Regions from separate parts of the Bradyrhizobium barranii subsp. barranii genome, predicted to be linked through region 1. Evidence: predicted binding sites of a transcription regulator. Region 1 holds the regulator's gene; each other region holds the start of a gene.

Region 1 (4,799 bases):
TTGGCGCGCGCATTCTGAGCGCCGAGAGGACCGCAAAATGAGTGATCTTTCCGTACGATGAGCGCGGCCGGTGGTTTGCCCCAGGCGCCGGTGCTGCCCGAAGCTCCGGCCAAGGTGACGGTGCGCAACCTCAATTTCTATTACGGCGAGCACCACGCGCTGAAGAACATCAATCTGGCGCTCGGCACCAACCGCGTCACGGCGTTCATCGGCCCGTCGGGCTGCGGCAAGTCGACCCTGCTGCGCATCTTCAATCGGATGTACGACCTCTATCCGGGCCAGCGCGTCACCGGTCAGCTCATGCTCGACCAGACCAACGTCCTCGACCCCAAGCTGGACCTCAATTTGCTGCGCGCCCGCGTCGGCATGGTGTTCCAGAAGCCGACGCCGTTCCCGATGACGATCTACGAGAACATCGCCTTCGGCATCCGCCTTTACGAGAAGATCTCGAAGTCCGAGATGGACGACCGCGTCGAGAAGGCGCTGCGCGGCGGCGCGCTGTGGAACGAGGTCAAGGACAAGCTCAACGCCTCCGGCCTGTCGCTCTCCGGCGGCCAGCAGCAGCGCCTCTGCATCGCCCGCACGGTCGCGGTGCGGCCCGAGGTGATCTTGTTCGACGAGCCCTGCTCGGCGCTCGACCCGATCTCGACCGCCAAGGTCGAGGAGCTGATCCAGGAGCTGTCCGAGAACTACACGATCGCGATCGTCACCCACAACATGCAGCAGGCGGCGCGCGTCTCCGACAAGACCGCCTTCATGTATCTCGGCGAGCTGATCGAGTTCGACGACACCAGCAAGATCTTCACGTCGCCGACCGACCGGCGCACGCAGGATTACATCACCGGCCGGTTCGGCTGAGGAGACGGAACATGGGTTCTGAACATACCGCAAAGGCCTTCGACACCGACCTCCAGGAGCTCACGCGCCTGGTCGCTGAGATGGGCGGCATCGCCGAGCGCATGATCGTCGATTCCGTCGACGCGCTGATCCGCCGCGACGTCGCGCTCGGCCAGCGCGTCGTCACCATCGACGCCGAGCTCGACGCGCTTCAGAAGAAGATCGAGGAGCGCGCCGTGCTCACCATCGCGCGCCGCCAGCCGATGGCGGTGGATCTGCGCGAGATCGTCGGCGCCATGCGCGTCGCGACCGATCTCGAGCGGATCGGCGACCTCGCCAAGAACATGGGCAAGCGCGTCGCGGCGCTGGAGACGGATTTCCATCCGCTCAAGCTGTTCCGCGGCCTGGAGCACATGACCGACCTCGTGCAGCAGCAGGTCAAGTCGGTGCTGGACGCCTATGCCGCGCACGATCTGCCGGCGGCGATGGCGGTGTGGAAGGGCGACGAGGAAGTCGACGCCATCTGCACCTCGCTGTTCCGCGAGCTCCTCACCTACATGATGGAGGATCCGCGCAACATCTCGTTCTGCATCCATCTGATGTTCTGCGCCAAGAACATCGAGCGCATCGGCGACCACGCCACCAACATCGCCGAGACCGTGTTCTACATGATCGAGGGCCAGGCGATCACCGACAAGCGGCCGAAGGGCGACATGACGACCTTCGCCACGACGGTCCCGAACACTTAAGGAGCGACGAACACCATGGGCGCACGCATTATGGTGGTTGAGGACGAGGAAGCTCTCACCGAGCTTCTCCGCTACAACCTCGAAGGCGACGGCTATGACGTCGAGACGGTGATGCGCGGCGACGATGCCGACACCCGCCTCAAGGAGCATATCCCCGATTTGATCGTGCTCGACTGGATGCTGCCGGGCCTCTCCGGCATCGAGCTGTGCCGGCGGCTGCGCACCCGGCCCGAGACCAAGCAGCTCCCGATCATCATGCTCACCGCGCGCGGCGAGGAGAGCGAGCGGGTGCGGGGCCTTGCGACCGGCGCCGACGACTACATCGTCAAGCCGTTCTCGGTGCCGGAGCTGCTGGCACGCGTGAAGGGCCTGCTCAGGCGCGCCAGCCCCGAGCGGCTTGCCACGGTGCTCGCCTATGGCGACATCGAGCTTGACCGCGACAAGCGTCGCGTGGCGCGTTCGGGCCGGCCGATCGATCTCGGTCCGACCGAGTATCGCCTGCTGGAGTTCTTCCTGGAGCATCCCGGCCGCGTGTTCTCGCGCGAGCAGCTGCTCGACAGCGTCTGGGGCCGTGACATCTACATCGACGAGCGCACCGTCGACGTCCATATCGGCCGCCTGCGCAAGCTGCTCAATCTCGGCCGCGAGCAGGACCCGATCCGCACCGTCCGCGGCGCGGGCTACGCACTGGACGATCGCTTTGCGAAGGCGGAGCAGGCGTAAGGGGTTGCTGTGGCAGACGTGATTTAGCGGGCTGCCACCGCATCCTCAATGTCGTCCCTGCGAACGCAGGGACCCATACCCACAGGGAGTGGTTTGGCGACGACTCGGAGTGATCATCCCGCGCAATAACTACGCGCCGGGATTATGGGTCCCTGCGTTCGCAGGGACGACACCGAGTGAGTTGAGCCGTCACGCGTGACGGCGCCGTCTTCGTAGTCAGCTAATCCGATACCTCAGCGCGGACCCGGCTTCGCCGGCGCGCGCCGGCGATCGGCCGCGGGCTGATACGCCACGCGCGAGTGCTGGGCGCAGTAGGGCAGGCCGGAGAGCGCCTTGCCGCCGCAGAAGAAGAAATCCGGGCTCGAGGGATCGCCGACCGGCCAGTGGCAGGTCGCCTCGTTCAGCTCCAGCAGCGACAGCCGCTGGCTCATCGGCACGACGTTGTCGTAGGTGACCGGTTCGGCCTCGACCTCGACTTCGAAGGCTTGCGCCAGCGCGGTGTTGCCGCGTGCGATCGGGCGGGTCACCCGCATCATGTGCTGCGCCGGACGCGCCTTGCGCGGCCGCGGCGCTGCCGATGAAGGGCTCTTGGCGCGGCCCGACAGGCCGAGCCGGTGCACTTTGCCGATTACGGCATTGCGGGTCACATTGCCGAGTTCAGCGGCGATCTGGCTGGCCGAAAGTCCGGCCTCCCAGAGCTTTTTCAGCTGCTCGACGCGATCATCCGACCAGGTCAAAACGGTCATTGCACCCTTTCCTTCGCCGGCGCCTGCCATCCTGGCGGCCGCACGGCGAATGCCTAAGCTTCGAAAAACCCGTGCCGCCAGAATCCCTTAAGGCTCGCCGGGCGCACCAGATGCGCCCGAACGCTTACGCCGGTACATGAGGACTTAGAGGATCAGAGCTGCTGCACGAGATGTCGTATCTGACAAGCCAAACGCTACAATATGGCGTGACTCACGCGCAAGAGTCCGCCGACTCGCTTCCACATGTTCCGTGGCGGAAATACGCAAAATCGCCACCGCAAGACTACGGATTCTGCGTTTCGCGAGGCTTTCCGGGCGGCATTGACACCGGTTTCACCAGGCATAAGATAGTCATACGTGCCGCCCTTAAAAGGCGGCACGTTTCGTTTTCCGGGCCGGTCAATGGTGCGTTGCGCAATGCACGCTCACACCGTCCGCAACATTCAAGTGATCGTCATGACTAACAGCGCAGCGCCGCATTTGCTCCCCGTTTTCGCGAGGTCCGACCTCGGTTTCGAGCGCGGTGAAGGCTGCTGGCTGATTGCGACCAATGGCGATCGCTATCTCGATTTCACCTCGGGCGTGGCGGTGAATGCGCTCGGCCATGCTCATCCTGCGTTGGTCAAGGCGTTGCAGGAGCAGGCCACCAAACTCTGGCACATGTCGAACCTGTTCCAGAGCCCGGACGGCGAGAAGCTCGCCGCGCGTCTGTGCAACGAAAGCTTCGCGGACTTCGTGTTCTTCTGCAATTCCGGCGCCGAAGCGCTGGAAGGTGTGATCAAGCTCGTCCGCCATCATCACTTCTCCAAGGGCCATCCGGAGCGTTACCGCATCATCACCTTCGAAGGCGCCTTCCACGGCCGCACGCTGGCAACGCTCGCCGCGACCGGTTCGGCAAAATATCTCGAAGGGTTTGGCCCGCCGATGGACGGCTTCGACCAGGTCCCGCATGGCGACATCGAAGCCGTCAAGAAGGCGATCGGTCCGCAGACCGCCGGCATCCTGATCGAGCCGATCCAGGGCGAGGGTGGCGTGCGTTCGGCAACGCCCGCCTTCCTGAGGGCGTTGCGCCAGCTCTGCGACGAGAAGGGCCTGCTGCTCGCGTTCGACGAGGTGCAGACCGGCATGGGCCGCACCGGCGATCTGTTCGCGCATCGCCGCACCGGCGTCACGCCTGACGTGATGTCGCTGGCCAAAGCGCTCGGTGGCGGCTTCCCGATCGGCGCGGTGCTGGCGACCGCGGACGCGGCTGCCGGCATGGGGCCCGGCTCGCACGGCTCGACCTTCGGCGGCAATCCGCTCGCGATCTCGGCTGCCAACGCCGTGCTCGACGTCATGCTCAAGCCCGGCTTCTTCGATCACGTGCAGAAGATGTCGCTGCTGCTCAAGCAGAAGCTCGCCTCCGTGATCGATCGTTATCCTGACATCGTTAGCGAAGTGCGCGGCGAAGGCCTTCTGATCGGCATCAAGGCCGTGGTGCCGTCAGGCGATCTCGGCGCGGCATTGCGCAACGAAAAATTGCTCACGGTCGGCGCCGGCGACAATGTCGTGCGCTTCCTGCCGCCCTTGATCGTCACCGAAGCCGAGATCGAGGACAGCGTCGGGCGGCTCGAACGCGCCTGCGCCGCGATCTCGTCCAGTCAGACCAATCGGGCGGCAAGCTGATGAGCAAGTCCCCGAAGCACTTTCTGGATATCAACGAGCTCCCGTTGTCGGAGCTCAAGAGCATGCTCGCGGCCTCCTC
Region 2 (4,799 bases), 660 kb from region 1:
GTCGATCGCGGCGGCCTCGAACACGCTTCGGGGGATGGCTTGCAGGCCGGCGAGGAAGAACAGGAAATTATAGGAGATCTGCTTCCACGCCGCGGCGAGGATGATCAGCCCAGCCGCCTGGTTGCCGTCGAGCAGCGGATTCCAGTCGACGCCCAGGTTGCGCAGATAGCGCGACAGCACGCCGAGCGAGGGATGCAGCATGAAGATCCAGAGCACGCCGACGACGGGCGGCGCCACCGCATAGGGCCAGATCAGCAGCGTGCGGTAGAGCATTGAGCCGCGCAGCGGCTTGTCCGCCATCACGGCGAGCAAGAGCGCGAAGGACAGCGACGAGACGGCGATGGCGAACGAAAAGACGAACGTACGGACAACCGCCTCGAAATAGGCCGGGTCCTTGAACAGGTCCTGATAATTCTCGAACCAGACGAAGCTTGTCGACAGACCGAAGGCGTCCTGGAGCAGGAAGGATTGGATCACCGCCTGCGCGGCCGGCCAGTAGAAAAAAATCAGGACGATCGCGAGCTGCGGCGCAACCAGCGCGTAGGGCAATAGTTTTGCTTGGAAAATGGCTTGCTTTTGCATGATGTCAGGTGAGCGGCAGGCCGGCTTGCGGCCTGCCGCTCATCGCCTCACTTGACGGCAGTCTTTTCGAACTGGCGCAGCATCGTGTTGCCGCGCTCGACGGCAGCATCCAGCGCCTGCTTGGCGGTCTTCTTGCCAGCCAGCGCCTGCTCGATCTCTTCCGACCAGACGTCACGCAGCTGAACCATGTTGCCGAGGCGCAGACCGCGCGAATTGTCGGTCGGCTCCTTGTTGGTCAGCTCGATCAGCGGGGTCTCGAGATAGGGCTGATCCTTGTAGAAGCCTTCTTCCTTCGCCTTGGCGTAGGCCGCCTTGGTGATCGGCAGATAGCCCGAGGCCTTGTGGATGTAGACTTGGCGATCGGTGTCCGAGAGGAAGGTCAGGAACTTCGCGACACCCTTGTATTCGTCGGCCGACTTGCCGCCCATGACCCAGAGCGAAGCGCCGCCGATGATCGAGTTCTGCGGCGCGCCCTTGACGTCCGGATAGTATGGCATCGGCACGGCGGTGAAGTTGAACTTGGCCTGCGCCTTGACGTTGCCGAAGAACGCCGACGAGGTCAGGTAAATCGGGCATTCGCCGGAGGTGAAGCGGCCTTCGCCGGTGTTGGTGCGGCCGGCATAGTCGTAGGTCTTGGTCTTCTGCAGCTCGACCAGGGTTTCGAGATGCTTGACCTGGAGCGGGCCGTTGAACTCGAGCACGGTGTCGAAGCCGTCGAGGCCGTTGGCCTTGCTGGCGAGCGGCACGTTGTGCCAGGCGGAGAGCTGCTCGAGATTGACCCAGGTGACCCAGGAGCCCGAGAAGCCGCAGGTGTCATGACCCGCAGCCTTCAGCTTCTTGGCGGCCTCGAACGTTTCGGGCCAGGTCTTGGGGATCTCGACGTTCGCCTTCTTGAGCTCGTCGAGGTTGACCCACATGACGGTCGACGACGAGTTGAACGGGAACGACAGCATCTCGCCCTTCGAGGTCGAGTAGTAGCCGGTGATGGCGGGCAGGTAGATCTTGGGGTCGAACTTCTCGCCGGCCTCGGCCATCAGCTTGTAGACGGGTTTTACGGCGCCGGTCGCGGCCATCATGGTCGCGGTGCCGACTTCGAACACCTGCATGATGTGCGGGGCGTTGCCGGCGCGGAACGCGGCGATGCCGGCGTTCATCGTATCGGGATAGTTGCCCTTGTAGGTCGGGATCACCTTGTAGTCGGTCTGCGAGGCGTTGAAGTCGGTGGCGAGCTTGACGATGACGTCGTTGTTGGCGCCGGTCATCGCGTGCCACCACTGGATTTCGGTCGCGGCCCACGCCGGCGAAGCGCCCATGCCGATCGTGATCGCAACTGCGGCAGCCGCCCCAAAGTGTCGAAGAGCCATCAAGTAAACCTCCCTTGGCCGTCAAAAAGAAGCGCTTGCGCTAGCAGCGCCATATGACGTTCACATGACTGTGTAAGCGGGAGAAACGAAAGCAGCAAGCGCGGCCAAAAGGGAAGCCGTCAAATAGGCGAATGCCGAGCGCGCAGCCTCCTCCGTTCGCGGTGCACATGCGTGCCCGCGCCGCAGTGCGGCATTTGCCTGGGTGAGGCGGCGAGGACGCTTAGCGCTTGCGCTCGGGGCCGCAGACGGTGCCCTGCTCGACCATCGCGTCGATCTCGGATTTGGAGTAGCCGAACTCGCCCAGCACCTCCTGGGAGTGCTGGCTGAATTTCGGCGGCAGGCGGCGCAGGGTCGGCTTGCTGCGATCGAGCCGGATCGGCGAGGCCACGCCCTTGTACCAGTCCTTCTCGATGACATCGCCGCGGGCGATCGTGTGCGCGTTGGTCAAGGCCTGGTCGATCTTCTGCACGGGACCTGCGGGCAGGCCGGCGGCGAGCAGACGATTGCACAGCGGCTCGGCCTCGTGCAGGCTGAACACGGCGGCCAACTCGGCCCGCAGCGCCTCGCGATTGGCGATGCGGTCCTTGTTGCGGGCAAAGCGCGGATCGGTGCCGAGCTCGGGCTTGCCGATCTCCTTGGCGAGCTTGCGGAAGGTGCCGTCATTGCCGACGCCGATGAAGATGTCGTCGGTCCTGGTCGGGAAGATCGCGTAAGGCACGAGGTTGGGATGCTCGTTGCCGGTGAGCGATGGCGGCTTGCCGTGCATGAAATAATTCGCGGTGTGCGGATGCATGATGGCAAGGCCGGTCTCGTACAGCGTCGTCTCCAGGAACTGGCCCTGGCCCGAGCGCTGCCGCTCCGACAGCGCCATCAGGATGCCGATCGCCGCATAGAGGCCCGTCGTGATGTCGACCAGCGGCACGCCGATCCGCATCGGTCCGCTCTCCGGCGAACCGGTCGCCGCGATCATGCCGGTCATGGCCTGGATGATGGCGTCATAGCCGGGATTGCCGCCGCGCGGTCCGTCGGCGCCGAAGCCGCAGATCCGGCAATGCACGAGGCGCGGGAATTTCTTGCTGAGCACATCGTTGCCGATGCCCCATTTCTCCAGCGTGCCCGGCTTGAAATTCTCGATCAGGACGTCGGCCGTCTCCAGCATCTTGAGCAGCACGTGGCGGCCGCCTTCGGAGGCGAGGTCGAGGCCGATCGAGCGCTTGTTGCGGTTGATGCCGATGAAATAGGCCGCGTCTTCCTCGTGGAACGGAGGGCCCCAGTCGCGCACCTCGTCGCCGGCGGGCGGCTCGACCTTGATCACGTCGGCGCCGTGGTCGGCGAGGATCTGGGTGCAGTAGGGACCGCCAAGCACGCGCGTGAGATCGATGACGCGCAGTCCGCTCATTGCGCCCAAAACGGCTTCAGTCATGCCTTCGCTTCCCCTGTGTCGATCATTGATCACAGGCCTAGCGACGTTTTTTTGCGCCAGCAATGGCTTGCTGCGTAGGGCCGCATGCGCCGCCGCTGCGCCATCCCGCAACGTGGCAAATCAAGCGGAAGCGGCCGGCCCGAGGGGGATCTCGGGCCAGCCAATCCGCCGTTTGATCAGACGACCGTCAGGCGAACGTCGACATTGCCGCGCGTGGCATTGGAGTAGGGGCACACCTGGTGGGCCTTCTCGACCAGCGCCTCGGCTTCCGCGCGGGCGAGGCCCGGCAGCGAGACGGCCAGATCGATGTCGAGACCGAAGCCGCCGGCCGCGCGCGGGCCGATGCCGACGGTGGAGGTGACCGAGGCGTCAGCCGGAACCTTCGGGCCGCCCTGCGAGGCCACGAACTTCATCGCGCCGATGAAGCAGGCGGAATAGCCGGCCGCAAACAGCTGCTCGGGATTGTTGCCGGCGCCGCCTCCGCCGCCGAGTTCCTTCGGCGTGGTGAGCTTGACGTCGAGCGCGCCGTCGAGGGTCGCGGCATGGCCGTCGCGGCCGCCGGTGGCTTTGGCGCTGGTCTTGTACAGGACGTTTACCGACATTTTCGTCTCCTCAGGTCTTCGGGTTGGGGTGGAATCTACATCGCAAACAATTAGATTGCGCGCAATTGAAATTTGCATGCCTCACATTTAATTGTTCGCAATTGAATGTACGGCCGCCCGGTCCCAGAATGGAGGAAACCGCGTGAGATTCTCGATGCCCCGGAAATTATCGGCGCTGGACCCGCAGCGCCTCGACAACCAGATCTGCTTCGCGGTCTATTCGGCCGCGCATGCCTTCAACCGGGTCTACAAGCCGCTGCTCGACCGGCTCGGCCTGACCTACCCGCAATATCTGGTGATGCTTGTGCTGTGGGAGCGCGACGACGTGCCGGTCAAGGACATCGGCGAAAAGCTGTTCCTGGATTCGGGCACGCTGACGCCGCTGCTCAAGCGCCTCGAGGCCGCCCACTTCGTCAGGCGCACGCGCTCGCGCGAGGACGAACGTCAGGTGCTGATCGCGCTGACCCCGCAGGGCCACGCCTTGAAGGAAAAAGCGCGCGCCGTGCCGCAGTCGATCCTGGCGGCGTCGGACTGCTCGGTCTCGGAACTGGTCGCGATGAAGGACGAGATCGTCGCGCTGCGGGACCGGTTGAATGCGGTGATCGGGGAGTAGGGGGCGATCAGAAGTGCTTCTTCGCGAAGGCGCGCCCCGAGCCCGATTTCAGGTATCGCTCGAACGCGACAGCGCGTGCCGCGTCATCAAAGGCGAAATAGGTCCGAATTCTCCAAGGCCCATATTTCGACGTGTGTGGCACCTCGCCGGCGTTATGCTTGGCTAAACGGGCCCGTAGGTCGTCGGTGATGCCGACGTAGAAATGCTCGGAATTG
Region 3 (4,799 bases), 4.0 Mb from region 1:
ACCTCGGACCTCACCAACGCGCAGTGCTCGCCCAACACCGTGCACTGGACCTACGACACCTACATGCTGGCCCACACCACGGGCCAGGCTCTGGTGAAGGCCGGTGGCGACAGCTGGTTCTTCCTGACCGCGGACTACGCCTTCGGTGCGGCGCTCGAGCGCGACACCACGGCCGTGGTCACCGCCAACGGCGGCAAGGTCGTCGGCGGCGTCAAGCATCCGCTCAACACGCCGGACTTCTCCTCGTTCCTGCTGCAGGCACAGGCTTCCAAGGCCAAGATCATCGGCCTTGCCAATGCCGGCGGCGACACCACCAACTCGATCAAGCAGGCGGCCGAGTTCGGCATCGTCAAGGGCGGACAGAAGCTCGCGGCGCTGCTGCTGTTCCTGACCGACGTCAAGGCGATTGGCCTCGAGACCGCGCAGGGCCTCAACTTCACTGAGACGTTCTATTGGGACATGGACGACAAGACCCGGGCCTTCTCCAAGCGCTTCTCCGACAAGATGAAGAACAACGCGCCGCCCACCATGGTGCAGGCCGGCGTCTATGCGGGCGTGCGTCACTATCTCAAGACGCTGGAAGCGCTCGGCGACAATCCCCATGACGGCGTCAAGGTCGTCGAGAAGATGAAGTCGTTGCCGACGGAGGACGACCTGTTCGGCAAGGGCGAGATCCAGCCGAACGGCCGCACCATCCACAGCGCCTACCTGTTCGAGGTGAAGAAGCCTTCGGAGTCCAAGGGGCCGTGGGACTTCTACAAGCTGGTCGGCACCGTGCCGGGCGACCAGGCTTTCACGCCGCTGTCCGAGAGCAAGTGCGCGCTCTTGAAGAAGTAAGATAACCGCCCGCAGGCCATCCGGCCTGCGGGCGATTTTCAGGGAACGCCGAAGGGACCGGGTGCGGGATCGATGCAGGCTCTTTACGCTCAGCTACTGGTGGGATTGATCAACGGCTCGTTCTACGCGCTGCTCAGTCTCGGGCTTGCCGTGATCTTCGGCATGCTCAACATCATCAATTTCGCCCATGGCGCGCTCTACATGATGGGCGCGTTCGTTGCCTATTTCCTGCTGAGCCTCGGCGGCATCAACTACTGGTGGGCGCTGCTGATCGCGCCGATCATTGTCGGCATCTTCGGCATGATCCTGGAGCGGACCATGCTGCAATGGCTGACCGGGCTCGACCACCTTTACGGCCTGCTCCTGACCTTCGGCATCGCGCTGATCGTGCAGGGCGTGTTCCAGAACTATTTCGGCTCCTCCGGTCTGCCTTATGCCATTCCGGACCAGCTCAAGGGCGGCATGAATCTCGGCTTCATGTTCCTGCCGATCTATCGCGGCTGGGTCGTCATCTTCTCGCTGGTGGTGTGTATCGCCACCTGGTTCCTGATCGAGAAGACGCGGCTCGGTGCTAACCTGCGCGCCGCCACTGAAAATCCGACGCTGGTGCGCGCTTTCGGCATCAACGTGCCGCGCATGATTACGCTGACCTACGGTCTTGGCGTCGGCCTTGCCGCGCTCGCCGGTGTGCTCTCGGCGCCGATCAACCAGGTGCGGCCGTTGATGGGCGCCGACCTCATCATCGTCGTGTTCGCGGTGGTCGTGATCGGCGGCATGGGATCGATCATGGGCTCCATCATCACCGGCTTTGCGCTCGGTGTGATCGAGGGCCTGACCAAGTATTTCTACCCCGAGGCCTCCAACACCGTCGTCTTCGTGCTGATGGTGCTGGTGCTCTTGGTGAAGCCAACGGGACTGACGGGAAGGGCGGCCTGATATGACAGCCTTGACGGACGACACGCTGCCGGTAACCCCGCGCGCGATGCGTGACGAGATGGTCGTGTTCGTGGTGATGGCGCTGCTGCTGGCGTCGGTGCCCTTCACGGGCGTCTATCCGTTCTTCGTGATGCAGGCGCTGTGCTTTGCGCTGCTTGCCTGCGCCTTCAACCTGCTGATCGGCTATGGCGGCCTGTTGTCGTTCGGCCACGCAATGTTCATGGGCACCGCCGGCTATTGCAGCGCGCACGCGCTGAAAGTGTGGGCGTTGCCGCCGGAGCTCGGCATCCTCGTCGGAATCGCCGCGGCGTTCGGGCTGTCGCTCATCACCGGCTATATCTCGATCCGCCGCCAGGGCATCTATTTCTCGATGATCACGCTGGCGCTGTCGCAGCTCCTGTACTTCATCTACCTCCAGGCGCCGTTCACCCATGGTGAGGACGGCATCCAGGGCATTCCGCAGGGGCGGATGTTCGGTTTGCTCGATCTCTCCAAGCCGACGGTGCTTTATTACGTCGTGCTGGTCGGCTTCCTCGCCGGCTTCCTGCTGATCTACCGCATCATCAACTCGCCGTTCGGTGAAGTGCTGAAGTCGATCCGCGAGAACGAGCCGCGCGCGATCTCGCTCGGCTACCGGACCGACCAATATAAATTCCTGGCTTTCGTCCTGTCCGGCACGCTGGCCGGCTTTGCCGGATCGCTGAAGGTGTTCGTGGCGCAGAATGCCTCGCTCACCGACGTGCACTGGACGATGTCGGGCGAGGTCGTGCTGATGACGCTGGTTGGCGGTCTCGGCACCATCTTCGGCCCCGTGGTTGGTGCCTTCGCGATCATCGCCATGCAGCAATATCTGGCGGGTTTTGGCCAATGGGTGACGGTGATCCAGGGCTCGATCTTCGTGGTCTGCGTGCTCACCTTCCGCCGCGGCGTCATCGGCGAAATCGCCCATTACTTCCGGCGCTCGCTATAAACCTTTGATATCGCACCAATTTCATTGGTGCGCGAATCCGGTGGATGATCCTGCTCCGCGGGCGTGAGATGACACGCGCGCGGAGCGGAAATGGTCTATGACAGTTTTGTGACGGCCTATTCGGGCCGGGCCATTTCCAACCGGTAGCCTATCCCCATGATGCGATGGTTTCGCGCTTTCCTGCCCAAGGAAGAACGGTTCTTCGACCTGTTCGACCGCCATGCACAGACCGTGATCCAGGGCTCGATCGCACTCCAGGGCATGCTCAACGGGGGCGAGGAGACGCCGGTCTACTGCCAGCGTGTCAACCAGTTCGAGAACGACGCCGACAACATCACCCGTGAGGTGCTGACGGCGGTGCGCCGTACCTTCATCACCCCCTTCGACCGTGGCGACATCAAAAATCTCATCACCTCGATGGACGATGCCATCGACCAGATGCAGCAGACGGCCAAGGCCGTGATGCTGTTCGAGGTCCGCACCTTCGAGCCGCCGATGCGGGAGATTGGCGGGCTCCTGATCGAATGCGCCAATCTCGTGGGGCGCGCGTTGCCGCTGATGCAGTCGATCGGCCCGAACGTCGCGATGCTGACCGCGATCACGGAAGAGCTGGGCAAGCTGGAGGGCCGGGTCGACGATCTCCACGACATTGGGCTGAAGGAGCTGTTTCTCAAGCACCGTGATGGCAGCGCGATGGATTTCATCGTCGGCGTCGAGATCTACGACCATCTCGAAAAGGTGGCCGACCGTTTCGACGACGTCGCGAACGAGATCAACAGCATCGTCATCGAGCAAGTTTAGGGCAGGGGTCGCGCCGTGGATGCTGCGCTCGGACTTCCTGTCCTCGTCGGCTTGATCGCCGTCGCGCTGCTGTTCGACTTCCTGAACGGCCTGCACGACGCCGCCAATTCGATCGCGACCATCGTGTCCACCCGCGTGCTGCGGCCGCAATTCGCGGTGCTCTGGGCCGCGTTCTTCAATTTCATCGCCTTCATGGTGTTCGGGCTGCATGTTGCCCAGACCATCGGCACCGGCATCATCGATCCCGCGGTCGTCGACGCCCAGGTGATCTTCGCGGCGCTCGTGGGTGCGATCGTCTGGAACCTGGTGACCTGGGGGCTGGGCATCCCGTCCTCCTCCTCGCATGCGCTGATCGGCGGTCTCGTCGGCGGCGGCATGGCCAAGGCGGGGATCTCGGCGGCGGTGTGGAGCGGCCTGTCCAAGGCGGTGCTTGCGATCGTGCTGTCGCCGCTGGTCGGCTTCCTGCTCGCGATGATGCTGGTCGCGATCGTGTCCTGGCTCTCGGTGCGCTCGACGCCGTTCGCTGTCGACCGCGCCTTCCGGATCCTGCAATTCGCCTCCGCCTCGCTCTATTCGCTTGGCCATGGCGGCAATGACGCCCAGAAGACCATGGGCATCATCGCCGTGCTGCTCTATTCGCAGGGGCATCTCGGCGGTGAATTCTCGGTACCGTTCTGGGTGGTGCTGTCCTGCCAGGCCGCGATGGCGCTGGGCACGCTGATGGGCGGCTGGCGCATCGTCCGCACCATGGGCCTGCGCATCACCAAGCTGACGCCAATGCAGGGCTTTTGCGCCGAAACCGGCGGCGCCGCGACGCTGTTCATGGCGACCTTCCTCGGCGTTCCCGTCTCGACCACCCACACCATTACCGGCGCGATCGTCGGCGTCGGCGCGGCCCGCCGCGTCTCGGCGGTGCGCTGGAACGTCGCGAGCTCGATCGTCTATGCCTGGGTGATCACGATCCCGGCCTCGGCCATTGTCGCGGCGCTGACCTGGTGGGCGGTCCAGATTTTCGTCAGGTGACGAATTTCAGCCCGGCGATGCCGGCGACGATCAGCCCGATGCTGGCGAGACGGAACGCGGTGGCCGGCTCGCCGAACAGGATGATACCAAGCGCGGCGGTACCGACCGCGCCGATGCCGGTCCAGACCGCATAGGCGGTTCCGACGGGCAGTGTTTTGAGAGCAAGTCCGAGCAGAATGACGCTGCCGGCCATCGCCACGAGCGTAATGACGGACGGAACAAGCTTGGTAAA
Region 4 (4,799 bases), 4.7 Mb from region 1:
GAACCGCTGTTCCTCCGAGGGGGATCTCATGAGGAATAGCAACCGGAAGAGGCCCCGAATGTCACAAAGAGGGCCGCAACCGGCGCAATAAAAAGAAACTCAAAGCGAGAAAAAAACAATGGCGGCAGACCGCGCACAAAACCTACAGGACACCTTCCTCAATCACGTTCGCAAAACCAAGACGCCACTGACGATCTTTCTGGTCAACGGAGTGAAGCTCCAGGGCATCGTGACCTGGTTCGACAATTTCTGTTTGCTGCTTCGGCGCGACGGTCACTCGCAGCTTGTCTACAAGCATGCGATCTCGACCATCATGCCGGGCGCTCCGATCCAGTTGTTCGAAGGCGGCGAGGATCAGCCGGCTTGAGAGTGATCTGATTGGAACCCCGGAATTTCGACGGGGAGGCCGACCGTCCGCGGTCGGCAGGGGCGAAGCAGACGGGGCGGGTGCTTGTCATCGGCCCCTACTTGCGTGCGCGCGCGGGCGGTGCCGACGCGCAATCGGAAAGCCATGTTCAGCGTGACGCGGAGGCCCGGCTCGATGAGGCCGCCGGCCTCGCGCGCGCGATCGACCTCGTCATTGCCGACGCCATCATCGCGCCGATCAGCCAGATCCGCCCCGCGACCTATATCGGCAAGGGCAAGGTCGAGGAGATCGCCGCGCTGGCCAAGAGCCTCGATGTCGAGCTCGTCGTGATGGATTGCGCGCTGGCGCCGATCCAGCAGCGCAATCTCGAGAAAGAGTTGCACGCCAAGGTGCTCGACCGCACCGGCCTCATCCTGGAGATCTTCGGCCGCCGCGCCAAGACCAAGGAAGGCTCGCTCCAGGTCGAGCTTGCGCATCTCAACTACCAGCGCTCGCGCCTCGTCCGCTCATGGACCCATCTGGAACGCCAGCGTGGCGGCTTCGGATTCATGGGCGGTCCCGGCGAGACGCAGATCGAGGCCGATCGCCGCCTGATCCAGGAGCGCATATCGAAACTCGAGGGCGAGCTGAAGAAGGTGCAGGCGACGCGGCGGCTGCATCGCGCCGGCCGTCAGCGCGTGCCGTATCGCGTCGTCGCGCTGGTCGGCTACACCAATGCCGGCAAGTCGACGCTGTTCAACCGCCTGACCCGCGCCGACGTTCAGGCCGCCGACATGCTGTTCGCAACACTCGATCCGACCCTGCGCGCGCTCACTTTGCCGCATGGCGGCAAGGCGATGCTGTCCGACACCGTCGGCTTCATCTCCAACCTGCCGACCCAGCTCGTCGCCGCCTTCCGCGCCACGCTGGAAGAGGTGCTGGAAGCCGACGTCATCCTGCATGTGCGCGACATCTCGCACGAGGATGCCGAGGCCCAGCAGAGCGACGTCGACGCGGTGCTGCGCCAGCTCGGCATCAACCCCGACGATTCCGGCCGCATCATCGAGGTCTGGAACAAGATCGACCGTTACGAGCCTGACAAGCGCGAAGAGCTTTTGAACATCGCCGCGCGCCGGCCGGAGGATCACCCGGCGATGCTGGTGTCGGCGGTGTCAGGCGAGGGGATCGACGCGCTGCTCGCCGCCATCGAGGAACGGCTCGCCGCAAAGCGCACCACGCTCGATCTCTCCATCGACGCCGCCGACGGTGCCGGCATCAGCTGGCTGCACAGGAATTCCGAGGTGCTGGCGAAAGAGCTGCACGACGGCCGCTTCGACATGACCGTACGGGTCGACGAGACCAAGCGGGATATCGTGGTGAACCGGTTCGATGCCGTGCCCCGCGTGGCGTGATCCGAAGGGCGCGGTGCGCCCGACAGGCTTGCGTGCAATATCGGCCATATCCGCGTTTCTGGGTTGAGACGCGTAACGCTAGAATGGAATGGTCAGGCCCGGATTCTTCGCTTGCGCCTTGGTATAGGCGACGCCGTGGATCTTGATCCCGCGCTCGTCCAGCAGCGAAATGATTCCGCCCTGGTTCGATAATTCCATCGGCTTCTGCACGACGACGGCGAGCGTGCCGCCGGCCGCGATCTTCCCTGACAGGACCATCTTGTTCTTCTGCTTGTCGGCCAGCATCCAGCCGGTGAGATCGATGTCGCGATCGGCCGTATTGAGCAGCGTGACGACTTCCCGCTCAGGCGTCTTCAAGGCATTGACGAGTGCTGCGATGATGCGCACGAGTCCGTCCGGCATTTGCCCGGTCGGAGGAGCGGTCGGATCTGGCGGCTGTGTCGGCGCGCCGAGATCGATGGGGTCACCGGTCTTGTCGTCGGTGTGCCAGGCCTGCGTCTGGAATTTGAGGAAGACCGCCGTCCATAGCTTCTGATCCGGGAATTCGAACACCAGCCCGCCGTCTTGCCATGGCCCGTTGTCGCCCGAGAACCGTCCGATTGGGTTGCCCTGATTCATATGGATGTCGTGGATGCCGCGGCCCGGCCGGAAGCCGAAATAATTGTCCGCTTTGGTTTCCAGCCCCCATGTCTCACCGAATGCGTAGATCATCGCGCTTTCGTTGGAGAGCGCGCGCTGGACGAACTGGTCGAGCTTCTCGTTGAGGTCATTGTCCGGTCCGGGCACGGACAGCGGCAGCGGGATCATCTCCTGGGGCTGCATCAGATTGCCGCGAATGAAGTCCAGCGCGATGCTGGCCGGCTTCGGCGGCTGCGGGTGCAGGCCCTCCGGCAACGCCGCGAGATGGTCGGTGATCGGATGGACAAAGTGCGATCGCACCAGGAACGCGACTTCGCTTCCGTCGGCTGACTGCACATTGACGGCGATGCGGAAATCCGCGTTGTCGGCCACGACATGGACTTGATAGTGCGGCGACTGGCCGGTGCCGAAACGCATCGCGATCGGGCGTCCCTTGAGGACCGAATAGTGCTTTAGTGGCATCGCACTCACCTGAGGTGGGATTTCGGCTGCGCGGGCTCCGTTGCTCAACTTTAGACTGCTTGTCGTGACGGTTTCATGGCTTGACTACGATCCGCCATGACCGCCTCGCTGCATTCGGGAAAAGATGCTGACCTATATCTCCTTCGCGACCGCTTCGATCCTTGCGGGCACGCCTATGGAGCAGGCCGCAAGCTAGCCCGTCCTATTCGTGAGAGTGCGGCTTTTGGGCCCGATTGATGCGGCCGCACATCTTGTCTGACGAGGCGCACAGGATTGCCTTCGGCTTTTCGCCGCCTGACGACCGGTACTTTGCAACGCGCTTGAGGGATGGGTTGGGCGAACGGGGGCGGACGCCCCGCCGGTCAAGGACCGAGCGGCAGCAGCGCGCCGGGCAAGCCGCAGATCAGGTCGGCTTCGGGACATGCCGCGGCAAACGCAAGGCGAATGCGGCTCGTGGTCTCGACGACACGGGCGGCGATTTTCAAGAGCCGAAGACGCAGCGTCGCGAACTCGGCAGCGGCCAATTCCCGGGCTTTGGGAATGGCGTCGCGCACGGTCAGCATCAGCCAATAAGCGGCCGTATGGAGCACGAGACGGACCTGGTTGGCGAGCGCCGAACGGCAGCTGGTGCGATCGGAGGCGAGCTGCGTCTTATGCAGCTTGATCAGATTCTCGGCTTGGCCGCGCGCGCAATACAGGCTGTCGTAGATCCACTCGGCCGAGCCGACATCGAGGCTGGTGACGACGAAGCGGATGTCGAGGCCGAGCATCGTCGCCTCAATACGGGCGACAGTGCGCCGTTCGCGATCCCAGGACTTTGCCTTGTGGCGCGTCTCGGTATAGCCACGCAGAACCGGCAGGTTCTCGATGGCGCGTCGCGTGCGGATGTCGTCGGCGACCTCGTCGACTTTTCTGGCGAGAGGCTTGGTGCCGGACAGACCGAAGATGTAGTCGATGCCGTTGGTCTCGCACCACGCCATGGCCTCCGGCCGGGCATAGTGCCCGTCGCCACGGAACGTAATTTGCGTGTTGTGCCATCGCGTCCGGATATGCCGTACCAGGCGGCGCAGATGGGCACGCACCTCGACGCCGCCCGGCGTCTTGCCGGGCCGCAGCACGACGGCCACGGGCCGGCTCTTCTCCGTGTCGTAGACGTGGATCGGCAGGAAGCAGCGTTCGTCATAATGAGCGTTGAACAGCGAGAGCTGCTGATGGCCGTGGACGACGTCGCAGGTATCATCGATGTCGAGCGTGACGGATGCCGGCTCGTGGGGGTAGCTATCCATCCATGCGTCGACCAAAATGTAGGTCAGCCGGATCACGTCGCGCAGGCGCGGAGCATTCTCCAGCCGCGACAGCGTCGGCTGGGAACACAAATCCCGGCCCGTGTCCGGCAGCCGTCCGCAGGCCAGTTTGAATGCCGGATCGGACCTCAGATGATCGAGGTCGTCGGCGTCCTCGTAGCCGCAGCAGATCGCGAACATGCGAGCGCGGAGCATATCGACCAGGCTGTGCACGACCCGCGTCGGATCGCGCCGATCCGGGAACACCCGGGCCAGATTGTTGGCCAAACCGAGACGCCGCTCGGCCATCGCCAGAAGCATCACGCCCCCGTTCGAGGTTAGGCGCCCACCATCGAAGGCAGCTGTGACTTTCTTGGCGTGAACGGCTGGAAACGAGAAGGGCGGAATCGTATCGTCGGTCATGGCGGGCGTGGCGTTCGCGGTTGGAGGTGATGGGGTTGGCTTCGCAACCGAATCCTACGCCGCATCAGCGCTTTACCCCTCAGGCGCACTCTTACGAATAAGACGGGTTAAGTTGAAGAAAGATTGAGTGACTCCCGATCATTTCTGTGCCGAAACGTGGAGTCGCGGTCGTGCCGCGTCCAAAGAAACCGGCGCGAGCGGCCTATTAGACGCGGTAGGTGATCAGCCTCCGAA

Evidence for each region. The regulator PhoB, encoded in region 1, activates phosphate uptake and scavenging genes when phosphate is short. The targets are predictions, from matches to a motif close to TGTCATNNANCTGTCAT.
Region 2: the regulator PhoB is predicted to act here: its motif matches at 2,000-2,016, upstream of ugpB (sn-glycerol-3-phosphate ABC transporter substrate-binding protein UgpB).
Region 3: the regulator PhoB is predicted to act here: its motif matches at 2,841-2,857, upstream of J4G43_RS22790 (DUF47 domain-containing protein).
Region 4: the regulator PhoB is predicted to act here: its motif matches at 2,920-2,936, upstream of J4G43_RS26435 (DUF2278 family protein).

What each region holds. Positions count from the first base shown of each region.
Region 1 is NZ_CP086136.1:789,123-793,921, forward strand. Features, by position in the region: gene pstA (phosphate ABC transporter permease PstA) at 1-41, shown strand, start outside; gene pstB (phosphate ABC transporter ATP-binding protein PstB) at 58-858, shown strand; gene phoU (phosphate signaling complex protein PhoU) at 870-1,586, shown strand; gene phoB (phosphate regulon transcriptional regulator PhoB) at 1,602-2,309, shown strand; gene J4G43_RS03870 (GcrA family cell cycle regulator) at 2,543-3,055, opposite strand; gene J4G43_RS03875 (aspartate aminotransferase family protein) at 3,512-4,720, shown strand; gene argF (ornithine carbamoyltransferase) at 4,720-4,799, shown strand, end outside.
Region 2 is NZ_CP086136.1:125,390-130,188, reverse strand. Features, by position in the region: gene ugpA (sn-glycerol-3-phosphate ABC transporter permease UgpA) at 1-582, opposite strand, end outside; gene ugpB (sn-glycerol-3-phosphate ABC transporter substrate-binding protein UgpB) at 630-1,946, opposite strand; gene J4G43_RS00550 (CaiB/BaiF CoA transferase family protein) at 2,167-3,369, opposite strand; gene J4G43_RS00545 (organic hydroperoxide resistance protein) at 3,546-3,971, opposite strand; gene J4G43_RS00540 (MarR family winged helix-turn-helix transcriptional regulator) at 4,126-4,584, shown strand; gene J4G43_RS00535 (GIY-YIG nuclease family protein) at 4,592-4,799, opposite strand, start outside.
Region 3 is NZ_CP086136.1:4,803,015-4,807,813, forward strand. Features, by position in the region: gene J4G43_RS22775 (ABC transporter substrate-binding protein) at 1-837, shown strand, start outside; gene J4G43_RS22780 (branched-chain amino acid ABC transporter permease) at 910-1,773, shown strand; gene J4G43_RS22785 (branched-chain amino acid ABC transporter permease) at 1,775-2,743, shown strand; gene J4G43_RS22790 (DUF47 domain-containing protein) at 2,900-3,544, shown strand; gene J4G43_RS22795 (inorganic phosphate transporter) at 3,560-4,567, shown strand; gene sugE (quaternary ammonium compound efflux SMR transporter SugE) at 4,560-4,799, opposite strand, start outside.
Region 4 is NZ_CP086136.1:5,494,095-5,498,893, forward strand. Features, by position in the region: gene hfq (RNA chaperone Hfq) at 119-367, shown strand; gene hflX (GTPase HflX) at 379-1,758, shown strand; gene J4G43_RS26435 (DUF2278 family protein) at 1,837-2,859, opposite strand; gene J4G43_RS26440 (IS1380-like element ISBdi2 family transposase) at 3,222-4,565, opposite strand.